2 regions of the Paenibacillus sp. F4 genome follow, and region 1 is predicted to be linked to the other one. Evidence: riboswitches for the same ligand, from Rfam matches in the RefSeq annotation. Region 1 holds a riboswitch; the other holds the start of a gene.
What was found. Region 1 has a riboswitch for ZMP and ZTP ahead of C1T21_RS04620 (TIGR01440 family protein). Riboswitches for the same ligand answer to the same signal wherever they lie in the genome.

Region 1 (16,250 bases):
GACTGTGTACGGCCTGGGGGCCGATGCTCGTAGTACAAAAGCGGTGGAGGCGGTATTCGCTGCCAAAGGACGTCCCTCCGATAACCCGCTCATTGTACATATTTCTGATGCTGATCAATTAGAGGGGTTGGTAGCAGTAATAAACGATACGGCCCGAGCGCTGATGAATATGTTCTGGCCGGGACCGCTGACTCTCGTATTGCCAGTAGTGCCGCAGGCACTGTCATCACGTGTGACAGCCGGGTTGGATACAGTCGGTGTGCGCATGCCGGATCATCCGATAGCGCTTCGTTTGATCGCTGAAGCGGGTTGTCCACTGGCTGCGCCAAGCGCCAACCGGTCGGGAAGACCCAGTCCCACCCTTGCACAGCATGTGCGAGAGGATCTGGAGGGCCGCATCGGCGGCATTTTGGACGGAGGTCCCACGGGGGTGGGGCTGGAGTCCACGGTGGTGCAGGCGGGTGACGACGGAACCGTCACCATCCTGCGCCCCGGCGGCGTGACGGCTGAGCAGCTCGCTGCGGTTGCTCGCGCCGTCGTGCTGGACCCGGCGTTGACTGTTACGCCCGGGGAAGACGCAGACAGCCCCGCGCCGCGCTCGCCGGGCATGAAGTACACGCACTACGCGCCGCGAGGCCGCTTGAGCGTGGTACAAGGCCCGTCGTCCGTTGAGGTGACGGGCTGGATTCGCGCCGCGCTGGCGGAGGCTTCCGCGCGCGGGGAGCGCACGGCAGTGCTCGCGTTCGACGAGCATGCCGCCGGCTACGCCGGAGAACGCGTCTACACGCTAGGCAAGCTGGACGCGCTCCATGAGGCAGCGCAGCGCCTGTACGGCGTGCTGCGCCGCTGCGACGAGGACGGCGTCACCTACATTTTGGCGGAATCCTGTCCGCCGAAAGGATTGGGAGACGCCGTCATGAACCGCCTGCTTAAAGCGGCAGGTCACCGAATCGTCCGCTTGTAGCTTCTGTCGAATCAGAGCCTCTTATATTAAATTTTCCTCCCTCCTCGTCTCGGTATTGGGTACTTTCAGTGTATGCTTGTACTGATTTGCCCCTTGTCCGCATAACGTGTACAAGAACAGACGGATAATGGAGGGATGGAGTATGCTGGCAGCCTCTGCCCATGCCGGGCAGGTTGTAACGATTCTAATCATGGCGGTAGCGCTAGGAATGGATGCGTTATCGCTGGGTGTAGGGATCGGCATGAAGGGGATACGCCTGCGAGACGTGCTGCGCATCAGTACTGTTATTGGTTTTTTTCACATTCTGATGCCATTGCTGGGAATGTTCACAGGCCATTATATGAGTTCTTTATTAGGTCATGTGACGGCCTACTTCGCAGGGGGTCTACTCATCCTTTTGGGCGGGCATATGGTGTATAATTCCTTTAAAGGGGACGGCGTACAGGTTTTGGATCATCGTTCGCCTTTAGGCCTTTTGCTGTTTGCACTTGGGGTGAGCGTTGACTCATTTTCTGTAGGAGTGTCACTGGGTATGTTCCAGAGTGATCTGGTGCTGTCCGTTCTGGCGTTTGGTTTTTGCGGGGGAGCAATGGCGATGTTGGGCCTGCTATTGGGTCGCAAGGTCAGCCGCAATCTGGGGGATTATGGAGAAGCGGTGGGTGGTGCCATTTTGTTGGCATTCGGCTTTATGTTTATGTTTTGATTTTAGCGTAGACAGTGTAAAATAAATGCAGGATTATACTAAAGAATTAGGATTATAGTAATCCTCTGTTTTTATATATTTTTAACATACGGGGGGTGAAAACGTTGAAGAATATCTTATTCGTATGCACAGGGAATACCTGTCGCAGTCCAATGGCTGAAGGGATGCTACGTAAGTTGGCTGCTGAGCATGGGCTAGAACTGGAAGTGCGTTCTGCGGGAGTAGCCGCGATGGAAGGCACGCCGATATCCCGACATGCAGAGGAGGTTCTACGTGATCACGGTATATCCGATCAGATCACTTCAACCCCTTTGAGCGACGGGCTTGCCGGGTGGGCGCATCTGATCTTAACCTTGACGCAAGGACATAAACAGCACGTAATTCAGCGCTTTCCCCAAACGGCGGGAAAAGTATTTACGCTTAAGGAATATGTGGAGAACCGGGATGCGGTGTTGAATGATGTACAGGAGTTGGATGGTTTATATGCTTCACAGCAGTTGATGGCTTCACTCGGACAAGAGCTATCGGCACAAGAGCGTGAACGAATGATTGAATTACACCAACGGATTCCGGGCTTTGATATTTCAGATCCGTTTGGCGGTTCGCGAGAGGACTACGATGTCACAGCTGCGGAAATCCGTACGGCGCTGCATAAGCTGCTGGACAAGCTAAAGGCTTCTTCCGAATAAAATTGGTATTACTCATCTGTTTTGTACGGAATCTGTTGATTTTCGGCGGTTAATCCGTTAAGATAAGGTGGAAAAATGAGAATCCGATGTAACTGGCGACAAAAGTGGGATTAACCACGATGGAGCATCGGATATACGGCCGGTCGCCTGGGCAAAAGAGCAATTCCACATAGGTGTGGACTGCTCTTTTTTTCATATACAAGTTATGCCAGATTTTTAGCTGAGAGTTGATTCCTTTAAAGGTTCTTCCATTTTTTCTGCTCGAAATCTGAAACATCGGCTATAATATAGTCAGATTGTGATCAGGAGAGAGTGTGTTGAACTTGGGGCATGAGACCGTGCCTAGTCTCTGAGAGGCTGTTCAACCAAAGGAGGTTCCAATGGTGGGACAATTGGATCATGAGATTTCGCTGGAAGCACAGACCACTTCTGTCGTGCGGGAAATCGCAGAAGCAGCCAGTCTCAAGGCTGGCCGCCTGCTAGTTATTGGCGCTAGCACAAGTGAAGTGGCTGGAAGTCGGATTGGTACGGCGGGAGCGCTCGATGTGGCTCAGCAACTGTTGTCTGGAGTAGAGTCCGTTCGCAGGGAGTATGGCTTTGATGTGGCGTTTCAATGCTGTGAGCATTTGAACCGAGCGCTGGTCGTTGAACGTGCTGTGCTGGAGCGACTGGGACTGATGGAGGTTGCAGCTGTTCCTGTTCGTACAGCAGGAGGCTCTATGGGCACCGTCGCCTATCGTTCTATGAGTGACGCGTGTTTGGCGGCGAACGTGCAGGCTCATGCCGGGATAGATATCGGCGAAACGCTGATTGGCATGCATCTGCGACCCATTGCTGTTCCATTTCGCCCAAGTTTTCGCTGGATTGGCGAAGCACGTGTGACAGCGGCGTTCACCCGTCCTCCACTTATTGGTGGACAACGGGCAGTGTATAGTCTGGAGCAAGAAGTCGGTGGAAACTGCGATTAGCATTTGGCATGGCGGCATGTTTGTACTAATCTTTTTTGCATTGATGATGAGGTACCCAACAGAGGAGCAGGCGTTTGCTTGTATACCCAACAATTGACTATGGAGAGGGAGTAATCAATCATGATGGAACACCTGCGTAAAAGTGACCCAGCAGTGATGGAAGCAATGGGACTTGAACTGAAACGACAACGCCACAATATCGAGCTAATCGCATCCGAGAACATTGTCAGTGAAGCAGTAATGGAAGCGATGGGCTCCGTGCTGACGAATAAATATGCTGAAGGTTATCCAAATAAACGCTACTATGGTGGCTGTGAGCATGTAGATATCGTTGAAGACATCGCACGTGACCGCGCAAAAGAACTGTTCGGCGCCGAGCATGCTAACGTGCAGCCTCACTCTGGAGCACAAGCCAACATGGCGGTGTATCTGGCAGCTCTCAAACCTGGAGATACTGTACTGGGTATGAATCTGGCGCATGGTGGCCATTTAACACACGGAAGTCCGGTTAACGCTTCCGGCTTGTTGTATAACTTTGCTGCTTACGGTGTACGCGAAGACAACTTCCGCATCGACTACGATGAAGTGCGCAAGGCAGCCTTTAAGCACCGCCCTCGTCTGATTGTAGCTGGCGCGAGTGCATATCCGCGTACTATAGATTTTGAAGCTTTTGCTTCCATTGCCAATGATGTAGGTGCTCTGTTCATGGTGGATATGGCACATATCGCAGGTCTCGTGGCAGCGGGAATTCACCCGAGTCCAGTTCCGCATGCCCAATTTGTAACAACAACGACACACAAAACGCTGCGTGGTCCGCGTGGGGGTCTGATTCTGACTCGCAAAGCATGGGCGCAAGCGATTGATAAAGCTATTTTCCCTGGTACTCAAGGGGGGCCACTGATGCATGTGATCGCGTCCAAAGCGGTTGCTTTGGGTGAAGCGCTCCAGCCATCGTTCAAAACCTATGCGCAAAACGTAGTTCGCAACGCACAGGTGCTGGCTGAAACACTGCTGGCTGAGGGGATTAACATTGTATCCGGTGGTACGGATAACCATCTGATGCTGTTGGATACGCGCAATTTGAATATCACAGGTAAAGAAGCGGAGCATGTATTGGATTCCGTGGGCATCACGGTCAATAAAAACGCAATTCCTTTTGACCCGACCAGCCCATTCGTAACAAGCGGAATTCGTATTGGTACACCTGCTGCAACATCTCGTGGTATGGATGAAGAGGCTATGGTCAAAATCGGTAAAATCATTGCCGAAACCCTCAAAAACCCGAAAGATGATACTGTATTGTCCAAAGCAAGCCAAGCGGTTGGCGAGTTGACAGACAAGTTCCCGATTTATCCAGGAACTCAATACTAATTCATCGACATTCATAATCTTTATGTTATAGGCTGTTTTCCTTCCGTAAGCCGGAGGAGAACAGTCTTTTTTTGCTTCCGAACGACTCGAAACTTACATTTTTGGGTAATAAGCGATTACAGTAAGGGTTTATGCGCGCGCTATTCTTCATGATCTACGACAAAGGAGTGATTGCATTGAGTCAAAGAAAATCCGCGCAATTATTGCAGCAAATCGTATTTGTAGGACCGATGGCGTTGTTTTTCGTCTTGATTATGGTCATTCCGTTCCTGCTGGGGTTGTATTATTCCATGACGAACTGGGATGGAGTATCTGAAAATATTCGATGGCTCGGGCTAGGGAATTACGTTCATATTTTTAGGGATGATCCAGATTTCCGTAATGCATTCTGGTTTACGGTCCGGTTTACCGTATGTGGTGTCATTCTGACAAACCTGATTGGCTTTTTCCTAGCCTATGCACTTACCAAACCGTTGCGTACCCGTAATGCACTGCGAACTGTATTTTTTATGCCCAATATGATTGGCGGCTTGCTGCTCGGCTTTATCTGGCAATTTATATTTGTACGCGGCTTTTCTGCAGTAGGTGAGGCAACAGGGCTTTCTTTTTTTAAACTGCCGTGGCTGGGTGATGGGCCAACTGCTTTTTGGGGAACTGTCATTGTGTTTGTGTGGCAATATGCAGGTTATCTTATGGTTATTTACATATCCTCGTTAAATAATGTCCCGCATGCCCTTATTGAATCGGCCCAAATCGACGGTGCAAGCCGAAGACAGATTTTGCGTCATATCGTAGTGCCACTTATTATGCCAGCGGTGACCGTCTGCTTGTTCTTGGCGATATCCTGGTCCTTTAAAGTATTTGAGTTGAATTTGGCTCTCACGAAGGGGGGACCTTTCAAGTCGACAGAGTCTGTAGCGTTGGACATATATAATGAAGCGTTTACAAATAATCGACTTGGATTGGGGACTGCCAAAGCTATGATTTTCTTTGTGGTCGTTGCAATCATTACCAGCATTCAGGTGCGTCTCACGAAGAAAAAGGAGGTCGAAATGTAATGGGAAAAACGTCAAACTATCGTTTGGGCACATGGGCTGCTGAAATATTGCTAATTGTGATCGGGTTAATCTTTCTGGTTCCGTTTTATTTTTTGCTCGTAAACTCCGTTAAATCCTTTGGCGACATTTTGGCCCATTCCGCTTCGTGGCCGACAACCTTCCGTTTTGAAAACTATGCTAACGCCTGGAATAAAATAAACTTTCCCACAGCACTGGGGAATTCACTGATTGTCACGATCGTCAGTAATGCGCTTTTGCTGCTAATCAGCTCGATGGCTGCTTACCAGATGGTTCGGCATGACACTCGTTTTAATCGGTTCCTATTCGGTTTGCTTGTGGCTGCGATGGTAGTTCCCTTTCAATCGATTATGTTGCCGCTTATGGAAGTGTCTAACGTATTGAGCTTGAACAACAGTATACCGGGACTGATCTTATGTTATCTGGGTTTTGGAGCGCCTTTATCCGTTTTTCTATTTCATGGCTTTATTAAAACGGTACCTATTGAGATCGAGCAGGCGGCAAGGGTGGACGGTTCATCCCGGTACGGGGTGTTCTTTCGCATCGTTTGTCCACTGCTGCTGCCTATGTTCGTAACCGTGCTTATCTTGAATACCTTATGGATCTGGAATGACTATCTGTTGCCTTCACTCATTTTGAATGATCCTGAGCTTCGCACCATTCCGATTGCAACCTATATGTTGTTTGGTCAGTACACCAAGCAATGGGACTTGGCGCTGCCAGCACTGGTGTTGGGGATCACGCCAATTGTTGTGTTTTTTCTGGTGATGCAAAAATACATCGTTTCTGGCATTGCAGCCGGTGCGGTCAAAGGCTGATGGGAGGGATAGTCGATGAAAAAAACAGCGTTACTTGTCATCTCCTTGATGGTGCTGCTCGCATGTACACTTGCAGGTTGTGGAAATACGAAGGCTCAACAGAGTGAGACGAAAACGATACACATTTATCAATTCAAAGTAGAGATATCGGAACCGTTAAACAAGCTGAAGGCTGAATATGAAAAGACCCACCCTGGCATCAAGCTGGATATCCAATCTGTCGGTGGTGGTACGGACTATGGTGCTTCGTTGAAGGCTAAATTCGCATCAGGCGATCAGCCGGACATTTTTACAAATGAGGGCTACCAGGATCGCGATACGTGGTTGGAGTACTTGGAGGATTTGTCGGATCAGCCATGGGTGAAAGATCTGGACGATTTCGCTCGTAAGCCGATGACGGTTAACGGTAAAATTTATGGACAGCCTATGAACCTAGAAGGATTTGGATTTGTTTATAACAAGGATTTGTTTAAAAAAGCGGGCATAACCAAACTGCCTCAGACGATAGATGAACTGGAGGAAGCAGCCAAGCGACTGAAAGCGGCAGGGATTATACCTTTTGCTAACGGGTATGCGGAATGGTGGGTTCTGGGGAACCATTTTATCAATATCCCGTTTGCCAGACAGCCGAACCCGGAAAGTTATGTTGAGGATTTAAACAAAGGAACGGCTCGCATCCCCGGTAACCCCGTGTTCGATCAGTGGGTGAAGTTGCTTGACCTGACTATAAAGTATGGGAACCGCAATCCGCTCACGACGGACTACAATACACAAGTGACACTGTTTTCGACAGGTAAGGCTGCTATGATGCACCAGGGGAACTGGACGCAACCGCAAATGGATGGAATTAATCCTAACTTGAATTTGGGTATTCTGCCTGCGCCTATAGACAATGATCCCTCCACAGGAGGTAGACTCGCGGTGGGAGTGGCCTCGAACTGGGTGGTCAATAAAAATTCGCCTGTGAAGCGGGAGGCAAAAGAATTCCTCAATTGGTTGGTCACATCAGAAACAGGCAAGCATTATATCACCAAGGAATTTAAGTTTGTTCCTGCCTTCAAAAGTATCACGTCCAGTGACGAGACGACCGGTGCTCTAGGTGCAGAAATATCTCGGCATGTGAGGGAAGGCAAGATATGGAGTTGGAACTTTCAACGCTTCCCGAAAGGGCTAAATCAGGATTTAAGCAGTAGTATGCAAGCCTATATTGCAGGAGTTATAACGAAGGACGAAATGCTTCAGCAATTTCAGGGAGCATGGGACAATTTGAAGTATAGATAAAAGAATACCGCTGCATGAGGAAGCAAAGGCTATAGCATGGACAGGAAGTTTAAAGCCAGCAGGCTTTGACGGTCAAGTGCCGTCAGGGCCTTTTTGATGTGGTTTTATGTGACGAAAGTCACACGTAAAGCGGTCCTATTAAGTATTTTACATGTCATATCTTTCCCTTGACAAAAGGTTACGGTGGCAGGTGTTAAATCAATCAAGGGAATGTTATAATAAACAGGATTTACAGGCACGCATTGCATCTGTGCTTATTTGGTTTGTGCAAATAGGTTACATAGATCCTTTCGACTCAGGATAGTTCGATATGCTGGCGCGAAAGAACGTGACGATAATACCGGAGGGAATATATTATGGCGAAACTGGTGGTTTGCGATCACCCTTTGATCCAACACAAACTTACATTTATCCGCGATGTGCGGACCAACACCAAGGATTTCCGCGAGCTGGTGGATGAAGTAGCAACATTGATGGCTTATGAAATTACACGGGATATCCCGCTGGAAAGCATTACGGTGCAGACACCGGTTGCTGAGACAGAAGGTAAAGTGATTTCAGGACGTATGCTGGGTCTTATTCCGATTCTGCGTGCAGGCTTGGGTATGCTGGATGGCGTAGTAAAGCTGCTGCCTGCAGCAAAGGTAGGCCATGTGGGACTGTTCCGCGATCCTGAGACGCTGCAACCCGTAGAATACTATACGAAGCTGCCTACAGATGTAACTGAGCGCGAATTGATCGTGATTGATCCGATGCTTGCAACGGGTGGCTCGGCAATTGCGGCAATTGATGTGTTGAAAAAGAGAGGCTGTACTCAAATTAAAATGATGAATCTGATTGCTGCTCCTGAAGGAGTCAAAGCTGTGCAGGATGCGCATCCTGATGTAGACATCTATGTCGCTGCACTGGACGAGCGTCTGGATGATCATGGGTACATCATTCCGGGTCTTGGCGACGCGGGAGACCGCTTGTACGGAACCAAGTAGACTGCCCTTGGCGGTTCGGAAAAATCTATGGACGTTATGACAGGTCGTTTTTCTGAATAATGGAAGATCTGTGAAGCGGACATTTATTATGAAAAGGGGTTCAACAGAAAATGTCTAAAATCAAAGTGATGACAATTTTTGGTGTGCGTCCGGAAGCGATTAAGATGGCTCCTCTTATTTTGGAGCTTCAGCGTCACCCGGAGCATATCGAGTCCGTGGTATGCGTTACGGCTCAACATCGCCAGATGCTTGATCAGGTTCTGGAAGTTTTCAATATTCACCCTGACTATGATCTGGATGTAATGAAGGATCGCCAGACACTAAATGAAATCTCGATGCGGGTACTTCAAGGTCTTGAACCTGTATTGCGTGAGGCCAAGCCCGATATCGTGTTGGTTCACGGCGATACGCTGACCACTTTCCTCGCCAGCTATGCAGCCTTTATGCAGCAGATTGAAGTAGGGCATGTGGAAGCGGGTTTGCGGACGTGGAACAAGCTTTCTCCATATCCTGAAGAAATGAACCGTCAGCTCACAGGCGTGCTGTCTGATCTGCATTTCTCGCCTACTTCTTTATCGGCTGGAAATTTGCGGAAGGAAAACAAGCCTGAATCGCGAATATATGTTACAGGCAATACAGTAACTGATGTATTTCAGTATACGGTTCGCCAGGATTACGAGCACCCTGTACTGGATTGGGCTCAGGGCAAACGCCTGATTCTTATGACAGCACATCGCCGGGAATCTCAAGGGGAACCGCATCGTCAGATTTTTAATGCGGTTAAGCGAATTGCGGATGAGTTTGAGGATATCGCTATTGTTTATCCGGTTCATCCAAGTCCGGCAGTGAAGGAACCTGCATTTGAGATTTTAGGCAACCATCCGCGTATTAAGCTGATTGATCCGCTGGATGTCGTGGATCTGCACAATTTTTATCCACATACACATCTGATCCTTACGGATTCCGGTGGGCTTCAGGAAGAAGCACCTTCGTTCGGAGTACCTGTTCTGGTGCTGCGTGATACGACTGAAAGACCGGAAGGAATTGAAGCGGGCACCTTGGAACTGGTGGGTACGAGTGAAGAGAACGTGTACAATCGGACTAAGGCACTTTTGACAGATTCCGCGTTGTACGAATCTATGAGTCAGGCAGCGAATCCTTACGGCGATGGACAAGCGTCAGTAAGAATTGTCAATGCGATTTTGCACCATTATGGTGTTCAAACTGAACGTCCTGAGGAATTTCACACAATGTTCACAAAAGGTGTTCGTCCGATATAATTATTCTTTACAAGGCAAGCATACAGTTAAACTGTACGGTTACCAAGGGATACAGCAATTTAAGATGCTTTGTCGTTTGATTTTATACTTTAGGGCACTAAAATATCTCAATTGACAAAGCATCTTATATTTAAGTAAAATGGACTGGAATTGCAGGGGTGACATGGAAAAGTGGTCAAACCTTCCAAGCAAAACAACAACCGAAATAACACCGGAAATGCCTTTAAGGCTATAGGACTGGTGAGCGCGATCGGCATTGATTTGGCGATATGCACACTGGGTGGTTTCTATGTCGGAAAATGGATTGATGCCAAACTTGGTGGCTCCGGAATTTGGATTGGCGTAAGCGTTCTCGCAGGCTTGGTTGTAGGCGCATTAAGTATTGCCCTTGTGATCGGAAAGGTACTGAGGGATAACCATGAATGAGATGACCCGTATGCAAAAAATGTTATGGATCGTAGCGCTTGGTATTATGGCTCTGTGTTTCCTGGTCTCCGCCTTCATGCCCCAACATCGTGACATTGCTCACGGAATCATTCTGGGAACGGGAGTAAGCTGTCTTAATGTGCTGTATATGGCCTACAAAATTCGACAGGTTGCGAGTGCAGCCGCCGGTGAAGGCAAGAAGAAAAAGGTGGGCATTGGCTTTGGCGTTCGAGTAGGGACCTCTATTTTGGCAGTAGTGCTGGCGCTAGAATTTCCGGCCTATTTCCATGAGATCGCTGTAATGGCAAGCCTGGTGACTGGACAATTTCTTCTTTTAATTATAGGCATCATATTCGCGCTACAGGAAAAATGATGGCTCAACTGAGAAAGGGGTGAGAAAACATGTTGCATGAATCACCGATTATCGAATTGGGCGGGTTTAACATTGACTTGTCCGTCATTATTATGCTTATTGTGACTTGTGCGATTGTATTTGGACTGGCATTTGCTGCAACGCGCAATTTGTCTGTGGACAATCCAAGCAAGCTGCAAAATTTTATGGAATGGGTCGTAGAATTCGTTCAAGGACTGATTACCAGCACGATGGATTTGAAAAAAGGGAAGCCATTCCTCTCCTTGGGGATGACGCTGATCATGTTCATTTTCGTAGGGAATATGCTGGGCTTACCGTTCGGGATTGTGACCGAATTCGATAATGCGCAAAGTGCCCAAGTATTTGGACATGAAATCATTCCAGTCAAAGAAGCATTAGAACAAGCACAGGCGTCTCACCCGGGCGAAGTTGCCCATGTAGGCATCAGCTGGTGGAAATCACCTACCGCAGATGCAGGGGTATCCATTGGATTGGCTTTGATGATCTTTGTCCTGGTTCATTTCCTGGGGATCTTCCGTAATACCAAAGCTTACTTCAAGCATTACGTTCAGCCATTTCCATTCTTTTTGCCAATTAACTTGATTGAGCAGTTCTCAAAACTGTTGACACATGGTATGCGTCTATTCGGTAATATTTTTGCCGGCGAAGTTTTGATCAGTGTTCTGCTGAAATTGACAGCACTTGGTGTAGGAGGCTGGATTGCTTCCGTATTGGGACTCGTTGTCTGGCAAGGGTTTAGTATTTTTGTCGGCAGTATTCAGGCGTTCGTCTTCACCATTTTGACGTTCGTATATATTTCACAGGCAATTGACACGCATGAAGAAGAGCATTAGGTAAATTTAGTTTCGGGTTTTTAGTTAAGTTCAGGAGTACGCTTCGCTCTTAACTGCAAATACATGTACAACACAAATACACATCTCTAAGGAGGATTTTTAAATGGGAGCTTGGGCATTAATAGCAGCAGCTATCGCAGTAGGTTTGGGTGCGCTCGGCGCAGGTATTGGTAACGGTCTGATCGTAAGTAAAACAGTTGAAGGTATCGCTCGTCAGCCTGAGGCTAAATCAACTTTGCAAACGGTAATGTTTATCGGTGTAGGTCTGGTTGAAGCCTTGCCTATTATCGGGGTCGTTCTGGCGTTTATTTTCTACGCTAAGGCATAATAATTTGAAACTTGCAAGGTTTGGCGGGGAAGGCCACAGCCATCCGCGCCTTCTTTGTTGCTTGGCTTAAGAGAATACTAGGACCGACGTTCACCGGAAAGGAGTGACTTCAATTGAGTTTAAATTGGACAAGTATCGTTTTCACAATCATTGCATTTTTGATCTTGTACTGGTTACTGACGCGTTATGCATTCGGCCCTCTCTTTTCCGTTATGGAGAAGCGCCGTCAGCTTGTATTACAGCAAATGAATGAAGCGGCACAGACGCGTGAACAGGCTGCTGCTTATGTTGAGGAGCAAAAGCAGGCTCTCCAGCAGGCACGTAAGGAAGCGTACGACATTATTGAGCAGTCAAAACAAACAGGTAACAAACAAGCGGAGCAAATTATTGTTCAGGCTAAAGACGAAGCTGTCCGCCTGAAAGACGAAGCTGTTCGTGAAATCACAAGCGAGCGTAATAAGGCGGTTGCCGAACTGCGCAGCGAAGTGGGTAAAGCTTCGGTACAAATTGCTTCCAAGCTGATTCAAAAGGAAATCAAGGAAGACCAAGTCCAGGGAGAGCTTGTCGACCAATACCTTAAAGAGGTAGGAGGCAAAGCATGAGCCGGGATACGGTAGTTGCCAAACGGTATGCGAAAGCTTTGTTTGAAGTGGCAGAGCAAGAACAGACCATTATGGAAACCGAGCAGGAGCTACGTGCTTTTGTAGAGGCTGTATCGGGGGATGCTGAAATCCGTAAATTCATTAATTCTCCTAACATTACGGAAGCGGTCAAGCTTCAAGTTCTAGCTAACAGTTTTGAAGGCAAGTTGTCTGCCTCGCTAATTAACACGATCAAGCTGTTGATTCAGCGTAGTAGAGCAGATTTGTTCGAATCTCTCCTTGCCGGATACCTCGATATTCAGGAATACAAGCTGGGACTTGCTCATGCAAAGGTGTATTCGACTTATGCTTTAAGTGATCAGGAAAAAACAGCGGTAGCCGAGCAATTCGGAGCCCGTGAACATAAAACAATCCGTGTGGAAAATATAGTGGACCCGAGTCTGCTGGGCGGATTGAAAGTGGTTATCGGCGATACACTGTACGACGGCAGTCTGGCCGGCAAGCTGGATCGTCTCGAGAAATCCTTTAACAGACGAGTATAGAAGATAGGGGTGAACACACTTGAGTATCAAACCTGAGGAAATCAGTTCATTGATTAAAAGTCAGATTGAACAATATAAAAATGATATCGAGGTCGTTGAAGTCGGCACCGTTGTTGAAGTCGGCGACGGTATTGCCCGCGTCTACGGACTGGAAAAAGTTATGGCCGGTGAATTGGTTGAATTCGACACTGGCGTATTGGGCTTGGCGCTCAACGTGGAAGAAAGCAATGTCGGTGTTGTTATTTTGGGTCAATTCTCTGACATTCGTGAAGGCGGTCAAGTAAAACGTACAGGTCAGATCATGCAGGTCCCTGTAGGGGAAGCACTGATCGGACGTGTAGTTAACCCACTGGGACAACCAGTAGACGGTAAAGGACCGATTGCTACAACAGAATTCCGTCCGGTTGAAAGTCAGGCTCCAGGTGTTATGGCCCGTAAATCGGTACATGAGCCTATGCAGACGGGGATTAAAGCTATTGATGCGATGGTTCCGATTGGTCGTGGTCAACGTGAGTTGATCATCGGTGACCGTCAAACAGGTAAAACTTCTATTGCAATTGATGCAATTTTGAACCAAAAAGGTAACGGCATGAAATGTATTTATGTCGCTATTGGTCAAAAACAATCCACGGTAGCTCAAGTTGTTGAAACATTGCGTCGTCACGGTGCGCTGGAATACACGATTGTCGTTACGGCATCTGCTTCCGAACCATCACCATTGCTGTACATTGCTCCTTACTCTGGTTGTGCCATGGGTGAGTATTTCATGTACAAAGGCGAGCATGTCCTTGTTGTTTATGATGACTTGACTAAACAAGCGTCTGCTTACCGGGAACTGTCCCTGTTGCTGCGTCGTCCACCGGGTCGTGAAGCTTATCCGGGTGACGTTTTCTATCTTCACTCTCGCTTGCTGGAACGTGCAGCGAAGCTGAATGATGAGTTGGGCGGCGGATCACTTACCGCATTGCCGTTCATCGAGACACAGGCTTCCGACGTTTCTGCATATATCCCAACTAACGTTATTTCCATCACGGATGGACAGATCTTCCTGGAAGCTGACTTGTTCTATGCAGGGCAACGTCCAGCGATCAACGTAGGTATTTCCGTATCTCGTGTAGGTGGTTCTGCTCAGATTAAAGCAATGAAAAAGGTAGCAGGTTCTCTGCGTCTGGATCTTGCTCAATATCGTGAGCTTCAAGCGTTCTCCCAATTCGGGTCAGACTTGGATAAATCCACTAAAGCCCGTCTGGATCGCGGCGCACGCATGATGGAAATTCTGAAACAGGGCGTTAACCAACCGCTTGCTGTAGAGCAACAAGTAGTAAGCTTGTATACTGCTGTAAAAGGCTTCCTTGATGATATCCCTGTAGCGGATGTAAAACGTTTTGAAAAAGACTTCCTGTCTTTCATGGTGTCTGACCATCAGGATGTGCTTCAATCTATCCGCGACACGAAAGACTTGGTTGCTGATAACGAAGCGGCTTTGAAGGCGGCTATCGAGAAATTCAAAAAATCATTCGCCACGTCGGTTTAATACATTGGAATTTGCCTGTTTATGATGAAAGATGTCCTAAGGAAGCGTGCCCTCCGGGTTTTGGCTTCCTTGGCATGTTTTACCCTCAATAACAGGCCCTTTAACATATGTCCGGCTGGATTTGAATCTTACGAAGTGCTTAGACTTGGTCCAAGCTAAGGGATTGCTTACGAAGTTAGCTTTGGCTTTGCTAGAGCTTAAAGGTGGTGAAATCATGGCAAAAGGTATGCGCGAGATTAAACGTCAGATTAAAAGTGTGCAGAGTACGAAGCAGATCACGAAAGCGATGGAAATGGTCGCTGCATCCAAGCTGAGAAAAGCTCAGGAGAAAGCGGAGTCGGCTCGTCCTTACTCGGAAAAGCTTAAGGAAGTTGTGAGTAGCATTGCTTCTGGAGCGAATAACATCAAGCATCCAATGCTGGAAACGCGTCCGGTTAAAAAGACTGCTTATCTCATCATTACATCTGATCGTGGTCTGGCTGGTGGTTATAACGCCAATATTTTACGACAGGTTACGCAGACAATTTCTGAACGTCACCGTTCACAGGATGAATTTGTGATTTTCATCATTGGGCGAAAAGGACGGGATTATTTCAGACGTCGTGAATTCCCTATCGCTGAATCGGTAACAGACCTGTCAGATACACCTGCTTTTGCAGATATCAAAACGATTGCAAGCAAGGCTGTACAAGGCTTTGAACTTAAAGAATTTGATGAGCTTTATCTATGCTATAACCGCTTTGTCAACGCATTGACTCAAATTCCAACAGTTGATCGTCTGTTACCAATGGCAACACCGGATTCAACAACAGCTTCATCCTCAATTAACTATGAGTATGAGCCTTCACCAGAAGGAGTGCTGGAAGTATTGCTGCCGCGTTACGCGGAAACGCTCATTTACGGCGCTTTGCTGGATGGTAAAGCTAGTGAACTGGGAGCGAAGATGACGGCGATGGGATCTGCTACGAAGAATGCTTCCAAGTTAATTGGTGAGCTTTCCTTGACCTATAACCGTGCTCGTCAAGCGGCTATTACCCAGGAAATTACGGAAATCGTTGCAGGGGCAAGCGCTCAGTCTTAATCCGGCTTGTTGCGACTGTTTTATAGCATGTCTACACTATTATGATAAATTGCGGGCGCAAAACAAATCAGAGTGGTTCGGATTTGCGGCTGTGCAAGCTTGTAGGAGGGAAACCAAAAGATGAACAAAGGACGCGTAGTGAGCATCATGGGTCCGGTTGTCGACGTTGAGTTCGAACGTGGACAGCTCCCGGAAATCCTGAATGCCATTCATATTGGGACTGTGCTGGAGAGCGGAGTCAAAATTGACCTGACGCTCGAAGCTTCAAAACATCTAGGTGACAACCGTGTGCGTTGTATTGCCATGTCTTCCACAGATGGTCTGGTTCGTGGAGCTGAAGCCATAGATCTGGGAGCACCTATTTCAGTACCTGT
Region 2 (16,250 bases), on a different contig from region 1:
ACAGGCCAAGAAATGCCAGTCGCTTATATTAAAGAACAGCTTTTTGCTGACAAGCTGTAAACATAAAGCTACTAACAAACGCATCAAGCAATGAATTCCTTCTATTATATACTCATGCATATACTCAAAAGACTATGCTCGGCGAATGAACACTTCTGCCGGGCATAGTCTTTGTATTAATCCTTATAAGGGTCAAATTCATTGGCCCCAGCCATGCATACCCCAATAGGCTTCAGTTCATGCATAACTTCCACGGTCTCGGAATGAGCATCCAGTACCTCGCGCAGTTTACGGTAGACAAACGGGCTTTCATCTGTACCGGCTCCGCGCAGCTCGACACCATAGTTCCGAACGGCCTCCTTCATCTGTACGTCCGTGATTTGTCCACCACTCCGTGTGCGGGTTTTCCAATTCATTTTACCGGCTGCCTGGGTACGACTCATAATACGACCTGCGCCATGGACTGTACTATAGTAGGAATCCCGATTTTCTACCGTATCTTTTCCGCGTACAATCACCGAAATATCGCCCATGCTTCCTCCAATAAAGCCCATCTGGCCAGGTGCCGAGGGAGTGGCGCCTTTACGGACCACAATGGTGTCACGCCCATCATGTTGTTCTTTCCATGCGTAATTATGGTGGTTATGCACAGTAAAGTCCGCTTCGGTCCCCATAATACCAAGCACTTGTTCTATCACATAGTCACGTCCCGCATACGCATATCGTCCGGCAAGACGCATCGCACGGTAGTACATGTCCCCCAACTCACTGCTCATATCCAGCAGCACAGGCGGTTGATCCATATGCTCTCCCGGCGCCTTTCCGAGAAACTCTCGTCCAGCGGCCAAGTTTAGAAACCCACTTGCTGTTTTGTGTCCAAAGCCCCGACTGCCGAAATGATTGGCAATCCAGACCTGTCCTGTCGCTTCCTCCACAAATACATCAACAAAATGATTACCACTCCCTACTGTACCCAGCTGTTCCCTCGCCAAGGACTTCAGTTTGTCATGTTCTTGTTTCCCAATCGCCGCATATACTGCCCAATCCGGGTCATCGAACAGCTCATGGTCTACCTGAATCGCATTCACACGACCTACGCCAAACGAAATGTGACGTGCAATCTCATTCATCACGGCTGAAATACGCGGCATAATATCTGCTGCAAACAGCTTGGTTCTTACCGCCTTATTCCCGCAGCCGATATCATACCCGACACCTGAAGGCGAAATTTGTCCGTCATACACCATCACACCGCCAATCGGCTGACTGTATCCTTTATGATGATCTGCCATAAGCAGCGCCTGAATCACATTACCGTTTTCGGTACATGTACGAGCTTGAGATAATGCCCCTGGATCAGGTGCACCCCATACTCGTACTCCATTGATTTCTTGATAAGTCATCGTCGTTTCATCCTCCTGTAAGTCACTCCATGTTTAAACTTGTAATTGCATTATGTACGTTTTACCAGCTTCCGAACAGGGCGTAAGTATTACAAGTACATAGTAGGTATCCCCTAAGAAAATGAAAAAGGATATCCATGCAGCCAAACAGACTGTAGGATATCCTCTTCAACTATAACACTCGTATTAGACGGCTCTGCTACGCCATGTGAGGACTTGGCTTACTGTGCCGCTGAATGCGTACGCTTAAAATCTTCCTTCACCGCAACCAGTAGTGTTTCATTCACCAGTAGCTCCAAGCCTGACAAGGCTAACGCTTTGGCTCCAGTCACTAAGGCTTCCTCACCCTTCTCAGAGCCAGCCGCTTCTCTGAATTCCACCGTATGAGCGATGAGATCATCCGGACCGATCTTAATGTAAGCATGTGCAGTCGGGATAACATGACTCACATTTCCCGCATCCGTCGAACCCAGTCCGGCACGAGGGCCATGATCCAGCTGTTCTCCCAGCGCTTCCAGTTCACGACCTACTACCTCATCCAGGGTATCGTTCAGAATGAAATCACGCACTTCATTTTGAAAACGTTCGATTTTCACAGTGGCTCCTGTTGCCAAAGCAGCAGCATCTGCGATATGGCGAACTTTCGTGGAAACCTCCTCTGTGCGCTGCCAAGTACTTGCCCGAATGAAAAAGCGTGCCGACGCATAGTCCGGAATGATATTGGGCGCGTCTCCTCCGTGCGTAATGATGCCATGAATACGCACATCGGTCGGCAGTTGCTGACGCAAAGCATTGATACCGCTGAACAACTGCAGCACCGCATCGAGCGCATTGATTCCCTGCTCTGGTGATCCTGCGGCATGAGCCGCTTTGCCGTAAAAATGAAAATCTAGCGGATCAACTGCCAGACTTGGTGAGGTCAGCCGGGTCACACCGGATGGATGAACCATCAGTGCAGCATCTATCCCTTCGAACAGCCCGTGCTTCACGAAGCTGCCTTTTGCACTGCCATTAGGACCGCCTTCTTCCGCTGGTGTACCGAACACATACACCTCACCTCCCGTTTCGTCGATCACCTGCGCCAAGGCGATGGCTGCTGCCGTGCTTGCGGTTCCGATAATATTGTGACCACAAGCATGGCCCAGACCGGGCAATGCATCATATTCAGCCAAGTATCCGATTTTCGGACCTGGTCTAGCAGAAGCCTTACGGGCAACAAATCCGGTTTCGTGTCCCGCTACATTACGAGTTACCTCAAACCCCGCTTGCTCCAAAATACCCGTCAGTGCCTGGGAAGCTTGAAATTCTTGATTGCCGATTTCGGGATTAGCATGAATAAACCGGCTCGTTTGCGTGTAAAGCTGACGAGACTCCTCAATTTCCTTAATAATCCGCTGTCTATGTGTATCGACCGTATTCGTTGTACTCATCGCAATCTCTCCTCGTTTCGAAAATAGATTAGTATGCTTCCAACCCTACTTCTGTTCAACATTCTTATTTCTTTTGCGCTTTAACATCTGCTACCAACTTATCCAATGTGGCCTGTAGCTCTTCGGCAGACTGGTCTACCACGACGTTAGCTCCTTTGGAATCCTGTTTTACCGCCTCGGCTACATCAGCATCATGGTACAAATCCACGATCGTTTTGTAAGTCGCATTATCCTTATCATCCGCACGGGCAGCAAACACGTTCACATATGGTTTCGCTTCTTCGCTGCTTGCGTCATCCTTGTAGATGGCTCCGTCCAGCTTGAGCCCAGCATCCGTAGCAACACCGCTGTTCACAGCTGAGGCGGCTACATCAGACAAGACGCGCGGCGTCTGCTGGGCGACAACTGGGACAATCTCTAGCTTTTTAGGGTTCCCTTCTATTTCATCCGTGGTCGGATACAGGCCCGCATCCTGCTTCAACTTAATCAGCCCTGCAGACTGGAGAAGTTTTAAAGCTCGTCCCTGATTGGAGGGATCATCCGGTATAGCAATTTTGGATCCGTCAGGAATATCCGATACGTTTTTGAATTTTTCAGAGTACAGTGCCATCGGAGCGATAATCGTTGCACCAATAGGGACGATATTCACATCATTTTCTACATTAAACTGACTGAGAAAGGCCAAATGTTGAAAGGAATTCAAATCTACCTCTTTATTGGCGAGCGCCTTATTGGGTAATGTATAATCCGAGAAACTGATCAGCTCAATTTCAATATTTTTGGCCTCTGCTTTCTTCTTGAGCACATCCCAATACGTGTCTTCAGATCCTGAAACCCCGATTTTAACATGTACTTTTTCATTTGCATTTGAGCCCGAACCGTTAGCTGAGCAAGCAGATAGAACCGCTACACTAAGAATAGCCAGTAAACCCAAGCGAAATATTTTTTTCATTTTCATGTCCCCTTTAATCGTTATGTATAATACTCTGTTCCCATTAGCGCCGTAGAAATTTACGAGACAAGTAGTTCCCCGCATATTGGGCGACCTGTACAAAAAGGATCAGCAAAACAATCGTGACAATCATGACCGAAGTATCGAATCGTTGATAACCATAAGTCATTGCCAGATTCCCAAGGCCTCCTCCGCCCACCGTACCAGCCATGGCAGAGAAATCAATCAAGGCCACGGTAATAAACGTCAACCCAAGAATCAAAGGTCCCAGCGCTTCCCGAATCAACACACCCGTGATGATCTGAAATGGAGTCGCACCCAGTGCCTTGGCAGCTTCTATCATGCCCGGATCTATGGAGACCAGATTATTTTCCACAATTCTCGCGACAGCAAAGGCCGCTACAATAGTCATTGGGAAAATAGCCGCCGAGGTTCCAATCGTGGTTCCCATGATTAAACGCGTAAACGGGCTAATCGCCACTAAAAAAATGATAAACGGAATCGGGCGAATGATATTAATCAGCAAATTCAGAAACATAAACACAAATTTGTTTTCAAACAAGCTCCCTTTACGTGTCACATACAGTACTAAACCAATCATAAGCCCCAGAATACTGGCAAAAATCAGCGTGACAACAACCATCAAAAGCGTTTCCCCTGTAGCCTCCACTACCTTGAGCCAAAATGTATCCCAATTAACTCTCATGATCGACGACCTCCCTGACTTCCACCGTCGTTCGTAGTTCCTCCACGACCTTGTTAACTTCATCGTCTGCACCGATTAACTCGACAATTAAGCTTCCGAACAGCGCTCCCTGTAGCTCATTAATACTTCCATATACAATGTTGTAATCCAGATTATGCTTCCGTGTCGCTCTAGAAAGCACCGGTTCACTAGTCGCCCCACCCCGAAAAACAAGTCTGTACAATCGACCAGCGTGATGCTCCCGAATCTTGCTCAGCAGTTTGGGTGAAAGCTGATCATTCAGTACAGAGCGAATAAAATTTTTCGTCGTCTTCGTCTGTGGATTGGCAAATACATCGAAAACACTGCCCTGCTCAATCACCCTACCATTCTCCATCACCGCCACACGGTCACAAATACTGCGAATCACGTTCATTTCATGAGTAATAAGTAAGATCGTAATCTGGTACTCTTCATTTACTTTTTTCAGCAGCCTCAATATATCTTCTGTCGTTTCCGGATCGAGGGCCGAGGTCGCTTCATCACAGATGAGAATATCGGGCGAATTCGCCAGTGCTCTGGCAATGCCGACCCGTTGCTTTTGCCCGCCAGATAACTGCTCTGGATAGGAATCCGCTTTGTCCTCCAATCCAACAAATTGCAGCAGCTCCTTAACACGAGCATCTATCTGTGTTTTGGGCAGTTTAGCCAGTTTTAGAGGATAAGCCAGATTCCCATATACAGTACGAGAGTTAAACAAATTAAAGGTTTGGAATACCATCCCGATCCGCCTTCTTAAATCCCTTAGTTCCTTGGGTCGTATCTGAGTAACATCCTGATCATTAACGACAATTCGTCCCTCTGAGGGGCGTTCTAGTAAATTGACAAGCCGGAGCAGCGTACTTTTACCTGCACCGCTAAAGCCAATCACGCCGAAAATTTCTCCTTTTTCAACCGATAACGAAACCTCTTCAAGTGCATTTACCTTACGATTGGGTAAGGTAAATATTTTGCTAACTTGTTCAAACTTTATCAAACTGCTTCCTCCTTACGTCTACAATGTATGTATTCCTCCATCCCATTTTAGTAATCCGGTGGATTTAATCGGATTTATACCCTAAAAAAATTCCCTAATCTTCGTTTGAACGAAGGTGGGATTATTTAACTGTATATTGCATTGTTAACACCTTAAGACAAGAAGGAGAATCTGTCAATAAAAAATGAATATAGCTTTCTGACTCCTGTCATCACAATTGCTTACACTTTTAGGGCTACAAAGCCAAATAAGGCTAACCGTATATTTGCAAACCGGCAGCCCTTTGTGCATTGTAATCTCGATCATTCCACTGACTAATGTGCAGAAGTATTTTTCAAATCTGCTTCATAACGAAGGCCGAATTGTTGTCTTGCCTCCTCCATCACTTCAGCGACTGTAAGTGAACACTCCAAGGAGTTAATGGAACTGTTGCGTTCACCACTCTTGATCAAATCAATAAATTCCTGAATTTCGTAATACATTGGCTCGCGCGTCTGAGCTTTGGTCAGATCCTCAATCGTGCCGTCCCGATAATGAATTTTCACCTCATAGGGCTGACTGATTTTGTCGATCACCATCGTTCCATTCTCACCCTGAATTTCAGCAGGCAGATAGGAATCTGTAATTTTGGAATACATGACGATAGCATCCATATCAGGGTACTTCATCACGATACTGCCCTCGCCATCGACACCAGAGGATAAAAGTACACCAACCGCCCGAACCTCCTCAGGTTTGCCGAACAAAGTCACCATAGGATACAAACAATACACTCCAAGGTCCATCAGGGAACCATTGGAAAAGGCCGGGTTAAACGCATTCAATACCTTACCTTGCTTAAAAGCATCAAAGCGGGAGGAGTATTGACAGTAGCTTGCAAAATAACGCCGAACCCGGCCTATTTTATACATATGATCCTTTATTATTTTAAAGTTAGGCATAAGTGTGGATTTAACGGCCTCCATCAGCAGAACATCGTTGTTGCGCGCGGCTTCGATCATGCTCTTCACCTCTGCTGCATTAGACGCAAAAGGTTTCTCACACAACACGTGCTTTCCGTGATTCATACATAAGATCGCCTGCTCCGCATGTAAGGAATTGGGGCTGGCAATATATACGGCATCGACCTGGTCACTTGCGGCCATTTGCGCCAGGTCTGTAAAAACCTCCGGCTGGCTGTTATATTTATCAGCAAAAGCTTTGCCCTTATCCTCTGTGCGTGAGTATACCGCCGTCAGGGAAAATTCGTCCGTCTCCATCGCAGCTTGAATAAACCTTTCAGTTATCCAGTTGGTTCCAACAATACCAAAACGCATCACAGTATCCCATCCTTCCCGTGAGTCATTACAATTCATATGTACCTATTCTCGCATTCCAGCCTAATCTTGTCCACTATACCGTTAGTCATATCTCGTGCCTCAACATGTTCATTCGACAAAAAAAGACTGCGGTCTATCAGCTTAATTTATACTGATTGTACCACAGTCCTTATTATTTATTTGGGGTTATAACTCTACTTTTTTGATATTACTTTTCCTACTTCTTCCAAAATAGCATCCATGGAAGCAGGGTCATGTACATCATACTCATCAATGTTCAGACGCAGTACAGGACAGGCATCAAATTCGTTGATCCAATTGGAATATCTGCGATGCATTTGCTCCCAATAAGAACGCTCGGTCTGGATCTCCATCTCGCGACCACGCTCCTCAATCCGACTCAGTATGGAGGGCAAGCTGCCTTCCAAATAGATCAACACATCAGGGTGCGGGAAAAACGGTGTCATCACCATCGCCTCAAACAGGCTAGTATACGTTTCGTAATCGGTAGGGTTCATCGTTCCCTGATCGGCATGCATTTTCGCAAAAATGCCTGTGTCCTCATAAATAGAACGATCCTGTACAAAACCTCCACCAGACAAGAAAATATTCTTTTGTTCCTTGAAGCGTTCCGCGAGAAAATAAATTTGCAAATGAAAGCTCCATCTTTCGAAATCGTGATAAAATTTCTCCAGATAGGGATTATGATCAACCTGCTCCAAAGAGGTTTTAAAACCAAGACGTCCGGCCAAAGCACCCGTCAGCGTGGATTTACCTACACCCACTGTGCCCGCTACCGTAATCAGGGCATTCGCAGGAATGTTGTAATTATTCACTATATAAGCTCCTTTACATCGGAAACAATTTGTTTAAATTGTGCCTGATTTTCTACAAAATCAATTTCATTCCCGTTCACGGTCAATATACGAGGGGAAGGGGACTGTTCAGCGAGAAACTGCATGCCTTTATCATAATCTATGATCAATTGCTCCAGATAGGCGGGGTCCATCTCCTGTTCAAAAGAGCGTGCACGCTTGCGAATTCTCCCCAGCAAGGTATCCAAATCTGCTCTAATATAAATGATAATGTCCGGCTTAGGCATATCATCTGTGAGCAAATGATAGATTTGACGATATTTTTCGAGCTTGACACCCTTAAGCGTACGTTCGGCAAAAATCAAATTCTTGTAGATATGATAATCAGAAATAACGGGCTGAGCTTTCTCGATATATTGCAGACCAGTATCCTCCAGCTGCTTATACCGATTGCAGAGAAAGAACATTTCCAGCTGAAAACTCCACTCATCTATATTTTGATAAAATTTATCGAGAAATGGGTTCTCCTCGACAATCTCTTTGATTATCGGCAAATGTAGCTCGGTTGAAAGCATCGAAGCTAACGTCGTTTTACCTGCTCCGATTGGCCCTTCAACGGCTATAAATGGGGCTTGTTTCATGTGGTTCTGCTCCTCCTTGTACTCCAGTCCATCCTGTGGACAACTATCCTATTGTATCACAAGGTAGTACGCTAAAGGCATACCAAATCTATGGATAAAACAAAAAAAACAGAGCGCTACATTTTGCTTCATAGCGTCTCTGTTTCTCATTTAAACCAACCTTTTTCATTAAAACGGGTAATTGCCTCGATCCGGTTACTGACACCCAACTTATCGAGAATGACTGAAATATAATTGCGCACCGTCCCTGTCGTTAAATACAGTTCACCAGCAATCTCTTTTGTGTTCTTTCCGTCAGCAATGAGCGCCAAAACGGTTTTTTCACGCTCTGTTAGCGGGTTGACTTCGGCATAAGCATCATCGACCAGTTCCGGAGCATAGATACGCCGACCTGCCATAATACTTCGAATGGAGGAAGCCAGCTCTTCACTGGGACTGTCCTTGAGCAGATAACCGTGTGTCCCCGCCTTGATCGCTCGTTCAAAATACCCGGGGCGAGCAAACGTAGTTAAAATCAGCACCTTGCAGTTCAAGCCTTTGAGTTCCTCAGCCGCATCCAATCCGCTCTTGATCGGCATTTCGATGTCCATAATGCATATATCGGGCTGATGCAGCTTCACCAGCTCTAAAGCTTCTTCCCCGTTGCTAGCTTTTCCGACTACTTTCATGTCCTCTTCCAAGTCCAGCAGGGAGGCTAGAGCACCCAGTAGCATACGCTGGTCCTCCGCGATAACAATTCGAATCATGGCCCCACCTCCTCATTCGGCTTTTCAGTGATATTGGGCACTTTAATGACCAAGGTCGTTCCCTGATCTGAACGCAGCTCCATACACCCGTTCACGAATTCGAGCCTTTCCTTCATGCCTTGCAGGCCATTTCCCCGAAAGGCCCCATTTTCCCCCGTAGCGCCGACTCCATTATCCTGAATCCGAAGGGTTAATTCCTTACGAGACGGCTCAATGGTGATGGAACAAGCGGTGGCTCTACTGTGCTTAACCACATTTGTCACTGCTTCCTTCATACACATACTAAGTACATTTTCATTCATTAATGACGTATGTTCCAGCTTCGGGTCGCCCTCTAGAGTCAATTCAATGTGAGCAGCCTTTAAAATCTGCCGAATACGTAGCAGTTCATCCTCTAGTCGCATACCGCGCATTTGAGTAACCATTTCCCGCACCTCTTTTAACGCGCTTCTCGCTGTGAGACGAACATCGTTAATTTCGACATGAGCACGCTCCGGGTACTGATCCATCAGTTTGCCCGCCAAATCGCTCTTCAGCCCAATGAGTGACAGCTTCTGACCTAAGGTATCGTGCAGGTCGCGCGCAATTCTTTGCCGTTCCTCCAGCTTAATCAATTCCGATATTTTCTTATTGGCATCCTCTAATTGGACTTGGAGCCGATCGCTTTTGTTGCGATTAAAATTCGTAATCGGAAGGAGAATCACACCGATCAGATTGAGCAGGATAAAAGGAATCTGTTTAATAAAAACGGGATTCTGAGATACAAAACCGTAATTGATCAATCCAATCGTAATAACCATTAAAATGATATACAGCGTCGTAAATGCAGCCTTACTTTTAATATTACCGATCAGATAGGCGATAAATATGGAAAAATACATATAGCTAAACAGCAGTGTCATGGTAATCGATATGGCAATCTGTACACTGGTCCAAAAGTATATGAGCCAGCCTTTTGAGACAAAAGCCAGTACATAACAAGCAAAGAATACCAAAATAATAGCAGTACCCAGAATAATATGACTTGTAGATGACGAGCTAAAGTAGTAAAAGGGCAGGATATAAAAGACGACCCACACATAAGGGCTAAGCCCGGTATTTCTTTGGAAAATCTGATACCATTTTTGCATCCTGCCCACCCTCTTCTACTTCACATGACTTATATCCCTTATCTTATCATACCAAGTTTTGTACAACGTTATTTTCTTTCTGTGCTTACAACAGGTGTAGGGATGGGTTTCGTAACTGCAACACGTTTGCTGAGGAGCGGCTTCACTTGTTTAAAGGTCAAAAAGGTTTTCGTATTTTCATCCCAAAGTCGGAACTTCAACGATTGCAGACTGCTACTCACTGTGATCGTGGTCGCCTTTTGAAGTAACGGTGTCGCTTCATGCGCTTTCTCCAAATTATAATTTGGCACTTTGGGACTCAGGTGATGAACGTGATGAAATCCGATATTGCCCGTAATCCATTGCAATACTTTAGGAAGCTTGTAGTAAGAACTGCCTTCTACGGCTGCATTAATATAACTCCACTCTTCATCGTGCTCAAAATACGAATCCTCAAATTGATGTTGTACATAGAACAACCAGATTCCCAACATACCGGATACAAAAAAGATAGGTGCCTGTACGAGAAGGAAGGCCTGCCATCCAATAGCCCAGCACAACAGTGCATACAATGCAACGATGGATATATTCGTCACATGAGTGTTCATTTTTTCCTTGCGTTTGGCTGTCTTGATATTAAAGCGATAGGAAATCAAAAAAGTATAGATCGGACCTAGTCCGAACATAACCCAAGGATTTCGATATATGCGATAGGCCAACCGTGTCCATGTGGAAGCCTCTGTGTACTCTTCTACCGTAAGCACCCACATGTCACCTGTGCCTCTTTTATCCAGATTACTGCTGGTTGCATGGTGGATCGCGTGACTATTTTTCCATTGATGATAAGGACAGAGCGTAATAATACCTGTAATCGTTCCCACAATGTCATTCAGCTTGCGGCTTTTGAAGAAGGATTGATGACCACAATCATGAAAAATAATAAACGTCCGTACCACAAACCCCGATGCAACAATGGCAATGGGAAGCGTCAGCCAGTACGAAACCGACAGACTAAGATAAGCAGCATACCACAATAGGATCAGTGGCCCCAAGGTATTGATGAGTTGCAGAACGCTGGATTTTGTGTTTATTTTCTCATAGGGAGCCATATTTTTTTTCAATTGGGCTAATGGGAGTTGTGTCATACTCATTATGATCCTCCTTTAAAATGACGCCTATACCTTGATCCTGTTAGGCGTACATGTTGATCTAATCTCAGTATAAAGTAAAGCCTCTAGGCGCTGTAGTCATAAACGTCAGCTCGGGTATATGACATTTGTCATATAGACAAGTAACACAACCCGTTTTCCAAATGTTCGCGGGTTTCTTTTCTGATGATTATTTGTTAAAATATAAGCTATAATAACGCTGTATGTGACTGGCGAAGTCAGTGGAATGAACCACGAGGGAGCATACAAAAAAAGCGTACCGTTCGCCTGGGAGAAGTATTTGCAGAGGATTCGTCTGTCTTGACGACCTTGTGCAAATACTTTTTTTCGTTTTACAAGACCATGACACCCTGTTGATAAATCATGCGATAAATTCAGAGGAGGCTCGGACTATGGCTATTATCATGAAATCCAAAGAAGCAGCTGAGCAAGTATATGCAACGATCCGTTCACAGGTAGAAGAAATGAAGCAGCAAGGACACCGTCCCCATCTGGCGACCCTATTGGTAGAAGGTGATCCGGCATCTGCCTACTATGCCCGGACCAAGCAAAAAATAGCGGAGAAGCTGGGCATCTCATTTCATCTCCATACTTTTGATCGTCATGTTAGTGAAGCCGAGCTACTGCACCTGATCGGCAGTCTGAACGATGCATCCCATGTACATGGCATTATGCTGGAACTGCCGCTTCCCCAACATCTTTCTGCCTCCGTTATTAAACAATCCATCGCCCCCTACAAGGATATTGATGGGATTACACCTGATAACAAACTGGCTACCGTAACAGGTGACGCCGGACTATATCCCGCAACACCTCAAGCCTGTATCGAGCTGCTCAAGCATTACGGTCACACATTGGCAGGCAAAAATGTTACTCTCGTGGGCATCGGACAAACAGTGGGACTTCCCCTTTTCCACATGTTGCAAAGAGAAAATGCCACCGTTACCGCCTGTCATGCAGGTACACGCGATATTGCAGAGCATCTGAGCCATGCAGACATTGCCTTCGTCGCAGTCGGATGCCCTGATGTGATTACACAGGATATGGTTCATCCCGGTCTGATTTTGGTAGATGCGGGAATTAATGAGACGCTAGAGGGAAAAATAGTGGGGGATGCCGCTTTAGACGTTGGGGAAAAGGTCCATGCCATTTCTCCGGTTCCCGGCGGCGTTGGCACCTTGACGACTGCGATTTTGTACAAAAATCTGCTCAAAGCAATACATCTGCAACACTACTCCAGAGAGGTGGTCTACTCATGAGTGAACTGTCGTGGAACAATTCCATCGGGCATTTTCTGAAAGAGGCTGCAAGTGCAGCGCCTACCCCCGGCGGAGGAAGTGTATCCGCACTGGCTGCGGCACTAGGCGCGGCTATGACCTCCATGACCGCCAACCTTTCACAAGGAGAAAAATATGTGCACATCCATGAACAAATCACGGATGTCATTAGTAGCATGGAAAGATTGTCTACACATTGTGAGGAACTAATGGTCGCAGACATCCAATCCTTTGAACAGTACATGACCGCACTGCGCTTGCCCAAGGAAACAGACGAAGAAAAGCGCTATCGTACCCATTCCTTACAGACAGCGGTGATCGCTGCCATTGAGGTACCCATGCGCCTGCTGGAAGTATGCCGGGACGGATTGTCGCAAGCCTACAACATTGTGGAAATGTCCAATAAAAATGTGATTTCGGATCTTGGCATCGGCGCGATCCTGTTCGAAGCAGCAGCTCAATCTGCCCTGCTTACCGTCGACATTAACCTTGCTTCACTGAAAGACTTGGATGTCAAATACTCCTATGAGACCAAGACAGCCGCACTCATCCGTGAAATCGGACAAATCAAAGAACAAACCTTGTTGATGGTGCGCAGTCGAATAGCGAATTAGTCTGCTCATAACCGTGTTTAACCTGTTCGAACCAACATATTCTGCTTACTCGTTAAAAGAAATAGCCTCCAAATCCATCTCTAATCGTGGGTTTGGAGGTTATTTTATTGAAATTCATACATTCTGGAAAACTTTTCTATATGATCTACGTCTATGGATAGGGGGATATTCTCCAAACTATCATTTTTTATTTTATACACATTGATCAAGAAATGAGGAAAATCGTATGAAAAGACGGGCTCTATTACTCAGTATAATCACGTTATTACTGCTCAGTACAAGTGTATGGGCGGCCGGAGATAACTCCACATCCCATATTCGCTCCTATGATTCCGGGAGTCTGATTCAATCCGATGGAAGCTTGTGGCTGTGGGGTTATAATCAGTCCGTACCGACTCGTGTAGAGGGTAAGCCGGACGTTGAAAAAACATTTTCTAATATCATCAACGAGGGCGATCTGGTATTTACCTTACAAGACCACTCTGCTTGGTATGTGCCTAGAAATAATATTGCTGAATCCGTGAAATTCGTTCCTCTGGAAGGATTACAGAACCTCGCAGCTGTAAGTAGTTTGAGTGATCATGTTCTCGCTCTGAGCAGTGAAGGCAGCATATCTTCCGCTGATCGGCTCGACAATGGAAACATCTTTAGTCCTTTTCAAACCCTATCTGGCATCGACGAGGTTGCCAATATAGATAGTTACTATGAGGAAAGACCGGATTATGAGGAACGCTGGATATTTCTAAAGAAAGACGGCAGTGTATGGAAAAATACAAAAGCCTTGCAGGGCTTCGAACCTATTTCATCATTAAAGGATATTACGTCAATCGCTAAAAACATAGCCTTAAAAAAAGATGGCACCGTGTGGACGTGGCCCAAAGAATTTGATAAAAATGCAACTCCGTCCGAAACTCTATCCGTATCGCAAATTCAAGCCTTATCGGATATCAAGACAATCAAGGCCAATAGGTATTCCAATCTCGCGATTGATCAGCAAGGTCGGCTATGGTTCTGGGGTGCTACAGTTACAGGTTACTCAGATAATACAACCTATCACAATGAAAATACCCCTGTACTATTATCAGGAGTAAAGGATGTTAAAGACGCCTTTTTCGCCGAACGCTCCATACTCGCCCTCACCACAGCTGGGAATGTATATGTTGCGTCTCTAGATGGTGAAAAGTTACCATCCAATGCCCCCTTTACATTACTTGCTAAAAATATTCAAAGCATCAAAGCAGGTCCACGGCACGTAATCATGCAAAAAGCAGATGGGGCCCTATGGGGCTGGGGTGTCAACAAACACGCGCAGCTCGGTATAGGAGACTATGAGTTTCTGTATAGTTCACCAGTTCCTGTACAAAAACCGATTCTTGTCCATCTCAATGGTTCGCCTGTCTCTCTGAGTAATGGTGTCATTACCCGCAACGGGCAAGCGTTTATTCCCCTTCGTTCTGTTTTTGACAAACTGGGGGCTGAGATCGCTTATGATTTCAACAGCAAAATAGCGAAAATGAATCAGTCTAAGACAGAAGATCATCCTGTCTCTCTAGAAGTAAATTTCAAAACCAGCCAAACAAAAGTGAACGGTAAAGCCGTAAAACTCACCAATCCGCCCTTCATGGTGAATGGAATTGGTTATCTTCCACTAAGACTACTCAGCGAAATGCTGGGGGCCAAGGTAGATTGGATACAAAAAGAAGATACTATTGAAATTACGACGAAATAGTAAATAAAAACCAGTCCAAACATGATTCATGTTGGACTGGTTTTTTATAGATAACCCCTACATATCTGCTAATAAGTCAGGCAGAACTTTATAATTTCTAGCAAGCCAGTTCATTTCTTTAGCAAATCGGATAGGCACAGAATGTTCATCTATGTTGGCGTTGATCCACCAAACACTTTCCATATACCACAGCCATTGTAATGATCTTGTTAAACACCCCCCTACCATCGTATGCTCTTCCCTGTACCCCGCCATAAATGCTGAAACAAGGGGAAGTTTTAACTGCTTATCCCAGGCAAAAGACATGACTGCTCGGGCAATATCCAACTGTGGATAGTCATAATCTAGTCGGTCAAAATCCAGAATTGCACTTAGCTTATCATCGTTGAATAGAACATTGTCCGCCCAAAGGTCACGATGGGCCCAACCGGGTGGAGGTGCATCCATCATCTCGATGTGTATCATTTCTGTTGCTTTTCGCTGGGTTTCGATATCAGGCAAAAGCTCTTTTTTATCGGCTTCCTCCGCTTGTTTCCATACTGAATCCCAATGGGCTAGACGTTCCTTACGGCTGGAAAGCACAAGCTTCGGGGTACTTTTGCTCCTGATTGTCCCGTCGTTTAACCAGTGGTGCATTTTTCCGGTTGCCTTGCCTAGTTCATATAATTGGTAAACATTAGCTTCCCCTGGTGAGACCAACGTCCCTGGACAAAATCCCATCACTAGGAAGCGCTCTCTCCGCTCAGATTCCATAAAGACTTGCCCTTCATGATTAAATAACTGTGGACACGCCAGACCAAGCCCATGCAATCTTTCTTGTTGATAAAACGCTCTCAAAAGATCATCAAAATTATAATCCTTATATCTTTGTTTATTATATTGTTTCAATAAATAAGTCCCATTGTTCGTGGTGATTTTCCATTTTAGATTTAACCACCCTCGTTGGATGGGAACAGATTCAATTATATTTAAACCGAAAAATCGATGAAATGCTTCCATTAGGTCAGCCTGAATGATTTCATTTGTCGAGGATGTTTCCACTAGACTCACTCCTTGCTAATCTGCGCATGATTACTCACTTGAATAAGATAGAATCACATATTAGTCTATTTTACTTCATATTGTCATTTATTTGTTATTCAGTTATTCAGTAATTCAACAAAAAAGCACCTCACCCCGGTCAGCTGTCCGTGTAGTGAAATGCTTATCCATGTGAATCTCACACCTATTGTTTAGCTTTATTCTCTTTTTCTCTTTCGACCAGCATATCTACGATCATATCAATTTGTCCGGTAATAGCGATTGGATCATAGCGATAATACGTA

Region 2: it holds a riboswitch for ZMP and ZTP, as region 1 does, so the genes downstream of both, C1T21_RS22450 (bifunctional 5,10-methylenetetrahydrofolate dehydrogenase/5,10-methenyltetrahydrofolate cyclohydrolase) here and C1T21_RS04620 (TIGR01440 family protein) in region 1, are expected to answer to the same signal.

What each region holds. Positions count from the first base shown of each region.
Region 1 covers NZ_POVS01000006.1:450,370-466,619, forward strand. Annotated here, with positions in the region: gene C1T21_RS04605 (L-threonylcarbamoyladenylate synthase) at 1-964, shown strand, start outside; gene C1T21_RS04610 (manganese efflux pump MntP) at 1,107-1,667, shown strand; gene C1T21_RS04615 (low molecular weight protein arginine phosphatase) at 1,772-2,356, shown strand; ZMP/ZTP riboswitch at 2,435-2,516, shown strand; gene C1T21_RS04620 (TIGR01440 family protein) at 2,737-3,324, shown strand; gene C1T21_RS04625 (serine hydroxymethyltransferase) at 3,445-4,695, shown strand; gene C1T21_RS04630 (carbohydrate ABC transporter permease) at 4,845-5,753, shown strand; gene C1T21_RS04635 (carbohydrate ABC transporter permease) at 5,753-6,589, shown strand; gene C1T21_RS04640 (ABC transporter substrate-binding protein) at 6,605-7,870, shown strand; gene upp (uracil phosphoribosyltransferase) at 8,227-8,856, shown strand; gene wecB (non-hydrolyzing UDP-N-acetylglucosamine 2-epimerase) at 8,967-10,136, shown strand; gene C1T21_RS04655 (AtpZ/AtpI family protein) at 10,308-10,562, shown strand; gene C1T21_RS04660 (ATP synthase subunit I) at 10,555-10,935, shown strand; gene atpB (F0F1 ATP synthase subunit A) at 10,965-11,789, shown strand; gene atpE (F0F1 ATP synthase subunit C) at 11,893-12,117, shown strand; gene atpF (F0F1 ATP synthase subunit B) at 12,231-12,719, shown strand; gene C1T21_RS04680 (F0F1 ATP synthase subunit delta) at 12,716-13,261, shown strand; gene atpA (F0F1 ATP synthase subunit alpha) at 13,281-14,795, shown strand; gene atpG (ATP synthase F1 subunit gamma) at 15,010-15,876, shown strand; gene atpD (F0F1 ATP synthase subunit beta) at 15,997-16,250, shown strand, end outside.
Region 2 covers NZ_POVS01000019.1:101,842-118,091, forward strand. Annotated here, with positions in the region: gene C1T21_RS22390 (shikimate dehydrogenase) at 1-60, shown strand, start outside; gene C1T21_RS22395 (RtcB family protein) at 177-1,403, opposite strand; gene C1T21_RS22400 (M20 family metallopeptidase) at 1,625-2,833, opposite strand; gene C1T21_RS22405 (MetQ/NlpA family ABC transporter substrate-binding protein) at 2,898-3,785, opposite strand; gene C1T21_RS22410 (methionine ABC transporter permease) at 3,829-4,491, opposite strand; gene C1T21_RS22415 (methionine ABC transporter ATP-binding protein) at 4,481-5,506, opposite strand; gene C1T21_RS22420 (Gfo/Idh/MocA family protein) at 5,821-6,822, opposite strand; gene C1T21_RS22425 (deoxynucleoside kinase) at 7,020-7,661, opposite strand; gene C1T21_RS22430 (deoxynucleoside kinase) at 7,661-8,281, opposite strand; gene C1T21_RS22435 (response regulator transcription factor) at 8,428-9,027, opposite strand; gene C1T21_RS22440 (sensor histidine kinase) at 9,024-10,157, opposite strand; gene desA (Delta(5) desaturase DesA) at 10,226-11,287, opposite strand; ZMP/ZTP riboswitch at 11,501-11,585, shown strand; gene C1T21_RS22450 (bifunctional 5,10-methylenetetrahydrofolate dehydrogenase/5,10-methenyltetrahydrofolate cyclohydrolase) at 11,698-12,564, shown strand; gene C1T21_RS22455 (cyclodeaminase/cyclohydrolase family protein) at 12,561-13,196, shown strand; gene C1T21_RS22460 (stalk domain-containing protein) at 13,423-14,925, shown strand; gene C1T21_RS22465 (phosphotransferase) at 14,983-15,966, opposite strand; gene C1T21_RS22470 (ABC transporter substrate-binding protein) at 16,151-16,250, opposite strand, start outside.